DNA from 2 places in the Terrisporobacter glycolicus ATCC 14880 genome. Region 2 is predicted to be linked to the other one. Evidence: riboswitches for the same ligand, from Rfam matches in the RefSeq annotation. Region 2 holds a riboswitch; the other holds the start of a gene.
What was found. A riboswitch is a leader RNA that binds a small molecule or an ion and turns the genes downstream of it on or off. The one in region 2 is predicted to bind glycine.
Positions count from the first base shown of each region.

Region 1 (7,822 bases), 1.7 Mb from region 2:
TTATATCCTCAACAAATGTTTATGCACATAAACAAATATTAATTTTAGGTGATTAAATGACTTATAGAGAAAAAGAAATTTTACAAATCCTAAAAAGTAATCCTATGATTTCACAACAAGAACTGGCAGATATGTTAAATATATCTCGTGCTTCTGTGGCTGTTCATATAACTAATTTAATGAAAAAAGGACAGATTTTAGGCAAAGGTTACATTTTAAGAAAAGAAAATTACGTTACAGTTATTGGTGGATCAAATATGGATATTCAAGGTTTTCCAAATAATCCTCTAATAATGCATGACTCTAATCCTGGTAGGGTTGATATATCTATGGGTGGAGTTGGCAGAAATATAGCAGAAAATTTAAGTAGACTAAATGTTAATACTAAACTTATTTCAGCTATAGGAAATGACTTATATGGAAATACTATTCTTTCTGAGTGTAAAAATCTAAATATAGATGTGAATGATTGTTTTGTATCAGATGAATACTCTACTTCAATTTATGTTTCTATATTAAACCACTCAAAAGATATGCAACTTGCCATAAGTCATATGGACATCATTGAAAAACTGGATGAAACTTTCATTCATTCAAAACATAAATCAATAGATGACTCCAAGGCCATAGTTTTAGATACTAATTTATCTAAGGAAACTATAGATTTTATCACAAGAAATCACAGTCATTTACCAATTTTCGTAGATACTGTTTCTACTTCTAAATGTATAAAAATAAAAGATATACTTAATAGGTTCGAAGGAATCAAATTAAACAAATATGAAGCAGAAACATTATCTGGAATTAAAATAGAAAATTTAGATAATGCTAAAAAATCTTGTGAATACTTTATAGAAAAAGGTGTTAAAAGTGTATTTATAACACTAAGTAGTGATGGTGTGTATTGTGCTAACAAAGAAAAAACACTTCACATACCTGGTATAAAAATTGATATAATAAATGCCACTGGAGCTGGAGATGCTTTTATGTCCGGTATAGTTTATGGGTTTATGAATGATCTTGATATAGAGCAAACTGCAAAGTTCTCTGTTGGAGCATCAATTTTAGCACTATCTCATAAAGATACAATCAATCCTAATTTAAGCGAGGATTTAATAAATAAAACAATAAAGGAGTTAATATAATGTTAAAAAAATATTTACAAATACATCCAGAAGTTGAAGCAGCCGTTAAGGAAGGAAGACCAGTTGTTGCTTTAGAATCTACAATAATATCTCATGGTATGCCATACCCACAAAACGTTGAAATGGCTAGTACTGTTGAAAATATAATAAGAGAAAATGGTGCAGTTCCTGCAACTATAGCTATACTAGATGGAGTTTTAAAAGTTGGTTTAACTAAAGAAGAAATAGAATTATTAGCTACAAGCAAAAATGTAGTTAAAGCTTCTAGAAGAGACTTACCATTTATAATATCTAAAAAATTAACTGGAGCTACTACTGTTGCTACTACTATGATACTTGCAGATCTTGCTGGTGTTAAAGTGTTTGCTACTGGTGGAATAGGTGGAGTTCATAGAGGTGGCGAAACTACTATGGATATATCTGCTGACTTAGAAGAATTAGCTAATACTAATGTTGCTGTTATATGTGCTGGAGCTAAGTCTATATTAGATATTGGTTTAACTTTAGAATACTTAGAAACTCACGGTGTTCCAGTAGTAGGGTTTGGAACTGAAGAAATGCCTGCTTTCTACACTAGAAAATCAGGATTTGGTGTTGACTACAGAGTAGACTCTTCTGTGGAAGTAGCTGAAGCTTTAAAAGCTAAGTGGGACTTAAATCTAAAAGGCGGTATGGTTATAGCTAATCCAATACCTAAAGAATTTGAAATGGATTATGATACCATAACTAATGCCATAGAATCTGCTTTAAAAGAAGCTGAAGAGAAACATATAGGTGGAAAGCAAGTTACACCTTTCTTATTAGATAAAGTAAAAACTATAACTGAAGGAAAATCTCTTGCCTCTAATATAGAACTTGTTTACAACAATGCTAAAGTTGCTGCTAATATAGCAAAAGACTTAGCTGATTTAAATAAATAATAATCCTAAAAAGGGCTGTAGTACAACAACTTTTAATACTTGTACCACAGCTCCTTATTTTTTATAATTATTTTAATTCTCATTTAAAAATAATTCTTTTAATAATTTTGTATTTAATAGCAGTCCTATTATGACTACTTTGGTCTTACATATTTTATTCATATATTCATAAGAATAATTCCTTGGAGTAAAGTCAAAATGAACAGTTTTACCATTTTCAATTTGAATTATTCCTTTTCCCCTTAATACATATCCCTGTTTTTTATCATTTAGTAATTCTAATACTTCTTTTAATTCTTCTTCTGTAAAAACCTTAGGTTTATCTATTGTAGTAGATTTCAATAACTTCTTAATTCTAGTTGTATCATTTAAATTTTCTTTTATAACAACTCTATTTATTTCTAAAGCTTCAATATAATGTTTTAAGTTTAATTCTCTTTTTAAATACCAATCTTCTTCTATTATATAGGCTTGCTCATTATAGTCACTAAGTTTCCATATAATAGGTTCAAGCTCATTTTTGTTCACTCCTTCAAAATGACTAAGTAGTATAATGTTTGCATTTTTAATTTGATTTAAATAAAAATCTCCAAAATTATCTTCATACTCATAAAAATTGCATAAATCTACTATTGTTATTACATTATTGATTATCATTTCTTTCTTTGAATACTTACATATATCTTGGCACAGTTTAATTATGTCTGATAACATGGCAACTCCAGAAGGTTCTATTATAATTCTATCTAAACTAGTTTCTTCAATTAGGGATAATATTGCTTCTTTAAAGTTACCTATTAAACTGCAACATATACATCCTGATGGTAATTCTTTTATTATAAAATCTCCCTTTATTAAATCACTATCTATAGACATATCCCCAAATTCATTCTCAATAATAGCAATTTTTTCATCTGTATTTTTAACAAACTCATTTAAAAAAGTTGTTTTTCCAGCACCTAAAAATCCTGAAATAATATCGATTTTTATACTCATTTTCTCTCCTCTTTTGTCTTAATTTAACTTAATTCAATTATAAGAGTAACATATAAAAAATATTTATTGAAATTGATATTTTCTATAAAGTTTGAGTAAATATAAATTTTATTGATATATATTAACATGAGAAACTGTAGTTTTTTAATTTACATATTTATTATTTCGTATCTAAATCCTGTTTCTTTCATTAAATCTAAGTATGGAATTGGATTAAAATACTCTGGTGAAAATACTCCTTCTCCCTTCCATATTCCCCTAGCAATAAGTTCTATAGTAAGAGCTGCACCAAATCCTGTTTGAGCTACTACTGCTTGCATGCCCCAATCTTTTATTGATTGTTTATTTTCAAATGGTTGATATATAAAAATTTCTTTTTTCTTTCCATCTTTTATACCTATACAATGAACTCCAACAAGCATCATGCCTATCATTTCATCACCTATCTCTTTTGGTTGCGGAGCACATGCTGCAACTACATCCCTTGGCACTACTTTTACTCCACCCACATCAACAGGGTGTATACTTCTAAGACCTAATGAATCTATTACTTTTAAAGCATTTACTAAAGATGGGTCTAAAGCTATTTTAAAAGTAGCTTTTTTAAGACCATATTTACCTAAATATCTTTGCATAGTAACTACTTCTTCATGTTCTACTTTTATCAAATTATTTTCTCCAACACCTTCAGGCATTATAAATGTTTCTTCTCCACTAAAAGCATCTTCCACTATAAATCCACCCTTGTCTTTATTATACTCCACATTAGGATTCATAACTTCATCTAAAATAGTCCATACATTAAATCCAAAAGTTATATCATTTTCTTTGGCACCTGGTATTTCTAAGTTTCCACCATCTTTTACATGCACTTCATGTAGTTCATCAAATTCATACTCTGCAGCATATTTTGCAAATACATTTACTACACCTGGGTCTATACCCATGCATATACAAGCCATTTGATTTTTATTCTTCCAGTTTTCATGCCTATCAAAGTTGTACTTGGTCATAGGCTCTATATAGCTATTTTCTATTCCTATACCAAATTTAGGATTATCCATAGGTACTGACCATGTTCCCATACTACCATAACTTGCTCCACCCTCATAAGCAGCATCAAATATTTGATTACTTACAAATGGAGCCGCAGAATCCATTACAAAATCTATATTATACTCTTTAATTAATTCAATCATCTCATTTTTATTTTTAGCATCAACTTGAACTGCCTTATAATTTTCTTTTTCCTTTAAATTTTCTATTACTTCTTTAGCTCTATCTAAATTATAATCCGCAACTAAAACAAATTCTAACCATTCTCTATAATTTTCTCTACTTTGCAGTATTTTTAGTATTGATTCTCCTACTGCTCCTGATCCTACTAACATCATTCTCATAATAATTTATATCTCCCTTATTTAAATTTATAAATATACATTTATACATAAATATGATTTTTCAAAAGCAAAAAAGGACAGAATAATAAGCATACTAAAATTAAGTATCTTATTACTCTGTCCTTTTGCCAGTTGGTTATAGCCACGTAGGCGACGGTATCCGTTCTCTCCAAAGCTTCGTCAAATAATCTTCCTTTTGCCTGTCAGTTTCAAAAAAGATTAAGATAAATTCTTTTTTTTGCTTCTTCGGCCTTACATTTAAGTAATGTCTAAGATTATTCTCATCCGATCATATTTATTTTACTATTTATATTTTATAATATATATTTTCATTGTCAATATATAATTTAGATTACTCTTTAAATTTATGTATATTTTACATATAAAAAGCCTTAGTAATTGTTTTCAATTTACTAAGGCTTTTTTAATACAATTATTTTTTATTTTTTAATATATTTTCTATTATTCCTTTACATCTACCACAACCAGTTCCTGCTTTAGTCTCTTCCATAACTTGTTCTACTGTTTGTGCACCACTTTTAACCGCTGCTACAACTTCATTTACAGATACATTTTGGCATTTACAAACATTTTGTACTACCCTATCAATTTCTCTATATTCTTCATCATTTTCTATAACTATATCTGTCATGACCTTAACATCTTGTACCGTTCTAGCTCCTTGTGCCTGAGCTGCTCTAACTTTTATATATTTTTCCTTATCTAAAATCATATCCATACTCCTTATATTTATAAATAATATTATTTTTCATTTTAAATTTATTATTCCATTTTAGTGTAGGTTTATACAAATATCATTTTTTAATATAATTCTATCTTTTTGTATAAGTTAATACTGCAATTCCACCTGAGAAACTATAATTTTTTAAATGTAAATTTATAGTTGGATTATTTTCCAAAAATAACTTTCTTCCCTTACCTAATATACAAGGAATTATACCGATTATGTACTCATCTATAACATCAGATTTTATGAATGTATCTGCTAAAATTGCACCACCAAATATCCATATATTCTTTCCTTCTTCTTTTTTTAGGTTAAGTATTTTTCCAACAATATCTCCATTTATAATCTCCACATTATCTTTATTTATATTAAGTTTCTTATTGGTAACTAAGTAAATTTTTTTATCTGAAAATTCATCAAAAGTTTCTCTAGGTATATCTTCATAAGACTTTCTTCCCATCACTATTGTATCGCAAGTTTCTAAAAATTTATTAAACTCAAATTGTCCTTTAGTATCCAGTGAATTATTATCCTCTCCCACAATCCAATCAAATCCACCATCTTCATCGCTTATATATCCATCTATACTCATAGCTAAGTTAAAGATTATTTTTCTGCTCATTATATTTCTCCTTTTATTCAATAATTAAATATCCTTAAATAGTATTTCCTTTATATACCCATTATTAGTACACTTAAATAAAAAAGATAGTAATAGTACATCAATGTATTATTACTATCTTTACAATAGATCAGCTAATTCTTTAATTAATTTTAAAACTATTATTCTGCATAAGCATCTTTTCCAATTAAGTAATATAATCTGTCATCATTACTAATTGAAAATAGCTTATTTTTAAATAATCTAGTCACATTATTTTGTATATTTTTATTGCTTTCATAATCATAACCATTTACTTTTAGTATTTTACTATCCTTAGATAATTTTTCATAAGTTTTATCACTTACAACAAACTGATTCTTAAAAAGTCCAGTTATTAAGATTTTCTTATTAAGAACACCTTTTATTTTTATATCAATATCCTTTGCTTTAAATTCCTTTACTTCTTTTTGCTTGTTTAAATATGATAAATTCTTTATCCCATCATATCTAGGTATAATCATGGCTTCATCACCAGAAAGGTCAACCACTTTAAGACTTTTATCTTTAGCTAATTTATTATATTCTGTTTGCTTGATAACTACAGTTCCTTTGTCATCTACTTTAAGCATATCAAAGTTAGTCTCTTTTGCATTTGAACCTTTCAATGCTTCATTTATTGCTTCTTCTTGTGATTTTTCCTTTTTATTGCCTTCTTCTGATATATATATAAGTCTGTATGGATAATCATTAATTAATGATTTATATACAGATACACCACCTACAATAACTAATATTCCTAAAACTGCTGCTATAACTTTTCCTTTTGAAAATTTCATTTTACCATCTCCCTTATATTTAATAAATCTAATTGCTCTAAATCCAACAAACAACACGAAAAATATATTTTTATTTTATATTAGGTAGATTTTTTCAACAATTGATTTACATTACAGAAATATTACATTTTTGATAGTTTATTTTAATTAATATTAATCAAAATAAAAAGGATGGCATTAGCCATCCTTTTCTACTTGAATATATTTTATTTTTAAATTACTTCCTTTAAAGATGTATTTATATTTTCATCACCTTCTTTTACACAAACAATAACAGGTATATTAGTTAAATCTTCTATCATTTTTTTATTATCAATATGTATCATATTATTTTCATCATAGTTATTAAGAATAATGCCTATTATTGAAAAGCCTTGAGATTTGGCATATTCTGCTGTAAGAACTGTATCATTTATTGTTCCAAGTCCTCCATCAGCAACTATAATAATAGGAAGATTTAGTAATTTTATAATATCAGTTAACATTATTTTTTTATCATCAAATCTTAAAGGACAAATAATTCCTCCACATCCCTCAACAACCATAAAGTCGTAATTCTTACTAATTTTATCAAAATCTGCTTTTATTTTATTTGACTCAATAAATTCATTATTTATTTTTGCTGCTAAGTGAGGAGATACCGGTTCTTTAAATATATAACTTACTAAGTCTTTCGGATTGTAATTTAAATTTGATCTAATGCATACTTCCTTTGCATCTCCAGGTATTAATTCATTATCTTCCAAATAAGCTCCACTTAAAGCTCCTTTAAAATATCCGCAGTTCACATTATTTTCTCTAAGATTTTTTACTATTAAAGAACTAACATAAGTTTTACCCACATCTGTGGAAGTACCTGTAATAAATACACCTTTATTCATTACACTTCACCTCATATCCAAGTTTCTTTATGATTTTCATATCTTCATCAATAGTAATTCCAGAAGTGGTTAACATATCTCCTGTAATTGCAGCGTTGGCACCTGATGAGAAAACACTTAATCCTTTATCTTCTAAGAGACCTCTCCCTCCAGCCAAACGAAGTTGTGCGTTAGGTAGAATAAATCTATAAATAGCGACTATTTTTCTTACCTCGTCCAATGTTAATACTTTATTATTTTCTAATGGTGTACCTTTTATAGGGTTTAGTATATTAATAGGCACTGAAGTTAT
Region 1 is NZ_CP117523.1:2,275,534-2,283,355, forward strand. It holds gene TEGL_RS11240 (PfkB family carbohydrate kinase) at 57-1,145, shown strand; gene TEGL_RS11245 (pseudouridine-5'-phosphate glycosidase) at 1,145-2,065, shown strand; gene TEGL_RS11250 (GTP-binding protein) at 2,138-3,061, opposite strand; gene TEGL_RS11255 (saccharopine dehydrogenase family protein) at 3,211-4,461, opposite strand; glycine riboswitch at 4,640-4,746, opposite strand; gene TEGL_RS11260 ((2Fe-2S)-binding protein) at 4,895-5,194, opposite strand; gene TEGL_RS11265 (dihydrofolate reductase family protein) at 5,295-5,831, opposite strand; gene TEGL_RS11270 (hypothetical protein) at 5,993-6,649, opposite strand; gene bioD (dethiobiotin synthase) at 6,862-7,530, opposite strand; gene bioB (biotin synthase BioB) at 7,523-7,822, opposite strand, start outside.
Region 1: another riboswitch for glycine. It lies ahead of TEGL_RS11255 (saccharopine dehydrogenase family protein); the one in region 2 lies ahead of gcvPA (aminomethyl-transferring glycine dehydrogenase subunit GcvPA).

Region 2 (7,822 bases):
TTTTTAAGTCCATCTTTACCCATAGTTAAGATGTATGCAAAAGATCTAACCATTACTGAAAAATTACCATAGTAATTTTTAATTTTTCCTATAGAGTCCTTTTTATCATAATTTAATATATATTTATCATCTACTTTTTCTATTGTTGGCACTGGTAAATAAGGAATTAAATCTTTTTTTACTCCTACTGGACCACTTCCAGGCCCTCCACCACCATGAGGTGCCGCAAATGTTTTGTGTAAATTCAAGTGAACTACATCAAATCCCATGTCTCCTGCTCTAGTTATTCCCATAATTGCATTTGTATTTGCTCCATCGTAATATAAAAGTCCTCCATCTTCATGAACTAGATTTGCTATTTCTTCTATATTTCTTTCAAACAATCCTAGAGTACTTGGATTAGTTAACATTAATGCAGCTACTTCATCATTTAGTACTTCTTTTAATTTATTTATATCAACTGCTCCATTTTTAGTTGATTCAACTTCAATAATATCAAACCCAGCCATATTTGCACTGGCAGGATTTGTTCCATGAGCAGAGTCTGGTACTATAACCTTAGTTCTTTTTAAATCGCCTCTACTTTCATGGTATTTTCTTATCATCATAAGCCCTGTATATTCTCCATGTGCTCCTGCAGAAGGCTGTAAAGTTACCTCATCCATTCCTGTTATTTCACATAACATTTTTGATAAATTGTACATTAATTCTAAAGATCCTTGTGATGTTTCAACTGGCTGATAAGGATGCATATTAGTAAATTTGCTAAGTGAAGCCATATCTTCATTTATTTTTGGATTATACTTCATAGTACAAGATCCTAGAGGGTAAAATCCTGTATCCACACCGAAATTCTTATTTGATAATAAAGTATAATGTCTTACTACATCTAACTCACTTAATTCAGGTAATTCTAAATCAGTTTTCTTTATCATATTATGATCTAGCATTTCATCTAGTTTTGTAAGTTCTACGTCTAGTTTTGGAAGAGAATAAGCTTTTCTTCCTTCCTTGGAAATTTCAATTAATAAGCTATTATATTCTTTCATTTTACATTCCCTCCATAATTCTCATTAATTTATCTATTTCATCTGCACTTCTTTTTTCAGTTACACAAATCATAGTGCAATCTGCCAATTCTGGATAATCTTTGCCTAAATCATATCCTCCAAGTATATTATTCTCTAACAATTTTTTATTTAGTTCCTTTATTTCAATTGGTGATTTCATCACAAATTCATTGAAGAATTTTCCTTTAAATAGTATCTGGAATTTTCCGCCTTTACTTATTTTCTTATATGCATGATGTGATTTTTGTATATTTTGCATTGCTACTTCCTCATAGCCTTTTTTACCCATAGTTGCCATATAAATTGCTGAGTTTAATGCACACAAACCTTGGTTAGAGCATATATTTGAAGTTGCTTTTTCACGTCTAACATGTTGTTCTCTGGTTTGAAGAGTTAAACAGTAACATCTATTTCCATCTCTATCTACTGTTTGACCAACTACTCTACCAGGCATTTTTCTTATTAAACCTGATTTTATAGCTAAGAATCCTACATATGGTCCGCCATAGTTTAATGCATTTCCTAAAGGCTGAGCATCTCCCACAGCTACATCTGCTCCTACTTCTCCTGGAGACTTTAGTACACTCAAAGTTATTGGATTTACACTTAATACATACATAGCTTTTTTGCCATGAGCTATTTGACCCACTTCATCAACGTCTTCTATAACACCAAAAAAGTTTGGGTTTTGAAGTAGTACACAAGCAGTGTTCTCGTCTACTACTTCATTCAATCTATTTAAATCCGTCATACCTAACTCCCTATCATAATCAACTTCCACAACTTCACAATTATTAAATTGTAAATAAGTTTTTAATATTTTTCTTGTTTCTGGATGAACAGTTTTTCCTACTACTACTTTTTTACGTCTAGTTTTTGAAACTGCTAATAAGCATCCTTCCACTGCTGCTGTTGCACCATCATACATAGATGCATTTGCTATATCCATTTTTGTTATTTCTGCTATCATTGATTGGAATTCAAATATACTTTGTAATGTTCCTTGGCTTATTTCTGCTTGATATGGTGTATATGCTGTGTAAAATTCACTTCTTGATGTAATATGTTTTATGATCGAAGGAACATAATGATCATAAGCCCCTGCTCCTAAAAAGCAAGTTAATTCTTCTGTACTTATATTTTTATCTGCTATGTTTTTTACTATTTGACTAACTTCTAATTCTGATTTTGATTCTTCTAACTGTAAATCTCTTTTTAATTTTAAACTGTCAGGTATGTCTGAGAATAGATCGTCTATTGTATTTACTTTACATGCTTTAAGCATTTTTTCTTCATCTTCATGAGTCGCTGGTATATATGAATATTGCTTATATTCTTCCTTTATTATTTCAGATTTTTTATATTGTTTTTTATAAAAAGGTCTTTTTACTATTACTGCACTTACAAGTTTTTTTCTTACTCTTACTCCTATTTCATTTCCAACTTTGGCATAATTACTATCTATAATTGCCATTCCTATAAATTTGTCTAAAGTAGGAGATTTAAGTCCAGTAGTAACAAATCCTATAACTTTATCATCTACTTCTACTTCATAGCCACTTCTTATCATACCTTTTCCTTGCATTTCAAAAGCAACTAATTTTCTTTGAGTTTCCTGTGACTTTAAACCAATTAAAGCTTCTTTACCTATAAAATTTTCTTTATTCAGTTTAACAAATATTCCTAACCCACCTTCTAGAGGAGATATTTCTTCACTTATTTCATGGCCATAAAGAGGTAAATTCACCTCTGCTCTTAAAGTATCTCTAGCCCCAAGACCTGCTGGTGTTATGCTATCTTTTCCTACTTCCAAAATATCATTCCATATTTTCTCTACTACATTTTCATCGCAGTATATTTCAAATCCGTCTTCACCAGTATAACCTGTTCTTGAAACTATACATTTTTCTCCACAAACCTCTATATTATTTTTGAATTTATAAAATTCTATATCATTTAAATTTATATTTACTAACTTAGATAATATTTCTTCAGCTTTTGGACCTTGTATTGCCAATTGAGAAACATAATTAGATACGTTACTTATATTTACATCAAATTCTTCACTTTGATTTTTAATCCATTCATAATCTTTATCTATATTACCAGCATTAATTACTAGTAAATAATTTTCTTCTTCTATCATATAAACTAACAAATCATCTACTGCCATTCCATTTTCATAACACATTGGTGAGTATATAATCTCTTCTGCTTTCAGGTTTGTAATGTCATTTGTAATTAAATACTGTATAAAATTAAATGCTTCTTTTCCCTTGACTTCAACTTCTCCCATGTGAGAAACATCAAATAGCCCAGCACTTCTTCTTACATAGTCATGTTCTTTAGTTGCACTTGCATACTCTAATGGCATTTCCCATCCTGCAAATTCAAACATTTTTGCATTTAATTTTTCATGTGTAGAAAATAACTTAGTTCTTTTTAACTCCATACATTCTATCATTCTCCTACTCCCCCATCACATTTTTTATATAAACATAAAAAAGAGGATATGCAGACACTACAAGTAGTAGCCACATATCCTCTGTTCATTTACCTGAAAGTTTTAGCGAGATAATCTCATTTTCTTCGTCGGTGACTTTCACTCTTAATGAGCAAAGTCTTTCCAGAGTTCCATCAATTTACGATATTCTTGCCTGAAAGTTTCTCTGAAAATTTAATGGCAATTTTCAGATTGCTTCTTCGGCCTTTTTACCTAAGTAAAAACGTCTCTCGTAAATATCATTTGGATTTATTTAATTCTAAAATCATTGTATGTGAGTTCATAATATTTTTCAACTGTTTTTGTTCATTTTCTTATATATTTTTTCTGATTTTTTCGACAATTCAAAATCATTAGATAATTAGATGTAATAAATATACAAAAGTGCTTATAAAAATTATAATCGCTTTTATCATACATTAAAGTTACTTAATAAAAATCAAAAACTTACCCCAATATTAGCCATTATAGTTCTGATATGAATTGCTAAACAACTATTATTTTTAATCTAAATTCGCAGTGGTTAAATCTTATACAAATCATTTTTCTTATATAGCTTGTGAAAATTTAGGTAATTTCACTATAAATTTTTTCCAAACAATACCTATTGTTATAACTTTTAACGGTATCATAATAGCTTCTTTAAGTAAACGCGTTGGTAATAATCCTATAAATCCTTTACCCATTAAAATAGATAACCAATAAGTATCAAGACCTAAATTTAAAATTATATCTATAACTAAAACAGTTCCTATTATTCTTGTCCACGTAACTGCCTTATTATGTAAAAATACTCCATATACTATTCCCGACAATATGGCCGTAAGTGTAAATCCTGGGAAAAAAGCTCCTGTTGGAAATAGTACTACACCTATAATATCTGCTATACCATTTGCAACACCAGACCATATTGGTCCGTACATAATAGCAATTATAGCCACCGGTAAAAAACCGAATCCTATTCTAACTATAGGCGTTTGTATAGAGCAAAATCTAGTTAATATTATTTGTAATGCAACTAATAAACTAGTCTGAACTAGTCTTTTAACATTAAATTTTTTATTCATAAATTTCCTCCTAAATTTGGTTAGCACATAAATAAGTGATTCATGTGTGGAGTTATCAAAAATGATAAATTCTTTATATATATTTTTATTATCATCTATTGATTAGCCTATCTATTAAATTTAAATAACTTAATTAAATTGTAGCACAAAGGTTTTTAAAATAATTAGATTATTAACCTTTTTACAGTAAATCCAATAAATAATTCTATGTAAATAAAAAAAGACACATAAACATAAATGTTTATGTGTCTTAATTATTATTAAATTATATAATTTTAGTAATAATATGGAGAAGAGAACATAAATAAAAATGTTCCTAATGCACCTATCAATAATAAAAAAACTATGGTAATTATAGCTAATATTATTGGTATTGCTATATTAACTCCACCTTTATTTAATATTAATCTTTGCTTTATATCCTCTCCCATATTAGTGAAAGAATTTAATTGCTTTTGTATATGTTTTAAATAAGCTATATTTCCATATAATCCTGAAATCACTGCTATGGCTATACTTGCAATTAATGATACAGTTGGCATCAGCAATCCAATTAATATATCTGCTACAATAAGTCCAAAACCTATAACATACATTTTTCTATATAAAAACCACCATGAATTGAAGAAAAATGCAGCCCAGTTCCAACTAGTAGATTTATATATCTCTTGGATTTCCTTAAATTTAGGTATATAATATTCTTCTTTCGTTTGTATAAATTTAACCATATCTCTATTATCAAAGTCAGCTCTATAATTTTCATCATAATTATTATCTGTAAAACTTCTATATGTTTCATTATTTTTTATAGCATCTTTAATATTTTCAGTAGTACTTTTTATACTATCCTCTATTGTTATTAATTTATTTCCACAATTTGTACAAAACTTAGCATCTTTTGAACTTTTTTTCCCACATTTTGAGCAATATATGAACCTATTATCTTCAGCCATAATTTTCTCTCCTTAAATATTTTTTAATAAGTATTTTTATTTTACTATTATTAATATATTCTTACAATAGAGTCTAATAATATATTTCATTAATTATTTTACTTTATATGCAATAAAAGTTAATGGATTATTCTGTGGCATTAAAACATAATATAAAGTTTCACAATATAATATAAGCCATATTTCATCTAGTCTAATTAAATAAAATACGGCTTAATTCATTATTTTGTTAAAGATATATATTTTTTTGAAGTTAGTAAGTAATAAATAAAATAAATTACTGAGAAAATGCCAGTGGTTAATATTGTAGAGAATCTTCCATCTTGGTTAAACAAATTTGTTACTGCATAACTAGCTACTGCGCTATGAACAATAGCTACTATAGCTGGAAATAAGAAAAATATTCCCACTTGTTTATAAATAGATTTATTAATATATTCTTGATTTGTTCCGATTTTTCTCAATGTATCAAATCTTGGCTTATCTTTACTTGCATCAGAAATACATTTAAAGTACATAATACTTCCTACAGATATTATAAATACCAATGACATAAATAGACCTATAAAGTAAATTGCATTTATAAAATTATACCTATCTTCATTGAAATTATCTACACTATAAGGTTTCATATTACTGTTTTTCTTTATATCTTTCACTATATTGGCACTATTATCAAAGTTTTCTAAGGTGATACAAGATATATTTTCTGTATCTTTATTTAAGTCTTTTTTTAAAGAATTAAATGTACTATCGTTTACAATAACAGATGGAAGATTACCTCTAAAAAATCCAAATAAATTCATTGCATAATAGTCAATTATTTTAATATTTTTATTACCTAAATCAAAATCCACTTTAAAGTCAAAGGCATTTATTAAGTTTTTAGGAATTATTAATATTGCTTCATTATCTTTTATCTGTGTATTTAAAAATTTATTCTCATTATCCAGGTCTCTATACTCACATATTTTTTTTATATCTGAATATTTTATAAAATCCATATTACCTGCAAACATAAACGGTGATTCTTTTTTACCATTTTCAGTAATATCAATATACATAAGCTCAGTTTGTAGTTTAAAATCAACCTTCTCATCACTTTTGTTTAAAGCTTCTTGAACAACCTTATTATCTAAATTTCCTTCATAGGTTATACTGTATGGATATTCAGATTCTTTACCTTCAGTAAAAACAGTCCTAGTGGCAATAGATACTATTACACAAGTTAAGCAACAAGTTATTAATACTGCAATTTGACCTAGAACTTTATTATTATCTCTTATTCTAAAAATTATATTATTGTAACTTAATACATTAGTATTTTTATATAAGAAGTTTTTATTATTAATTAATTTTGACACTAAAAAGGTGAAAAATCCTTTAAACAATAGCATTGTTCCTATTATAACCATAATTACTGTAGCAAATATGGCAATTGGAAATGGTATATTATATCTTTTGTAATATAAAATCACAGCATAAGCTAAAACTATAACTATTAATCCTAAAATACCTTGTAAAGTCTTATTTTTACTATTATCACTTTGATATATATTTGTTGCATTAATAAGTTTTGTTATATCAGTTTTTAATAAAACTATATATTCTTTAATAAAAACACAGACTAATATACATAAAAAAATTAAACTAGTTATTAAAATGGCTTCTTTTGAAATTTCAAACCTCATCACAGTGCTTACTTTAGAAATTTTAGCCAATGCCATTAAAAATAATTTATTAGTTAAAATTCCACCAAGTATACCACCAGCTAAAGCTATTATACCTGTTAGCAATCCTTCACCAGCAAATAGTAAAGCTATTTTATTATTTTCAACACCCATAAAAGTGTAAATACCAAATTCTTTTTTTCTTTGCTCTATAAAAAAACTACTTGAATAAGAAATAAAAAACACGAAAAATAAACACAATACTAATGCACAAACACCTGCTAAAGATGATATTACATTTAAATCCTGTATCTGTCTAAATTGTTCACTAAACATCAATGTTATAAAGTTATAAAATACTACAATAGAAAATACCATAGAAAATATGTACATTCCATAGTTTTTCAAATTTTGTTTTAAGTTCATAAAGGAAAGTTTAAAGAAGTTCATTTACTTCACCTCCCATGGAAGTAAGTAAATTCATTATACTATTGTAAAATTCTTTTCTATTTCCTGAGCTATCTATCCTAGCATTTAGTTTTCCATCTTTCATAAAGAT
Region 2 is NZ_CP117523.1:602,007-609,828, reverse strand. It holds gene gcvPB (aminomethyl-transferring glycine dehydrogenase subunit GcvPB) at 1-1,049, opposite strand, end outside; gene gcvPA (aminomethyl-transferring glycine dehydrogenase subunit GcvPA) at 1,051-3,534, opposite strand; glycine riboswitch at 3,706-3,816, opposite strand; gene TEGL_RS03130 (folate family ECF transporter S component) at 4,122-4,640, opposite strand; gene TEGL_RS03125 (DUF2628 domain-containing protein) at 4,916-5,593, opposite strand; gene TEGL_RS03120 (FtsX-like permease family protein) at 5,815-7,713, opposite strand; gene TEGL_RS03115 (ABC transporter ATP-binding protein) at 7,700-7,822, opposite strand, start outside.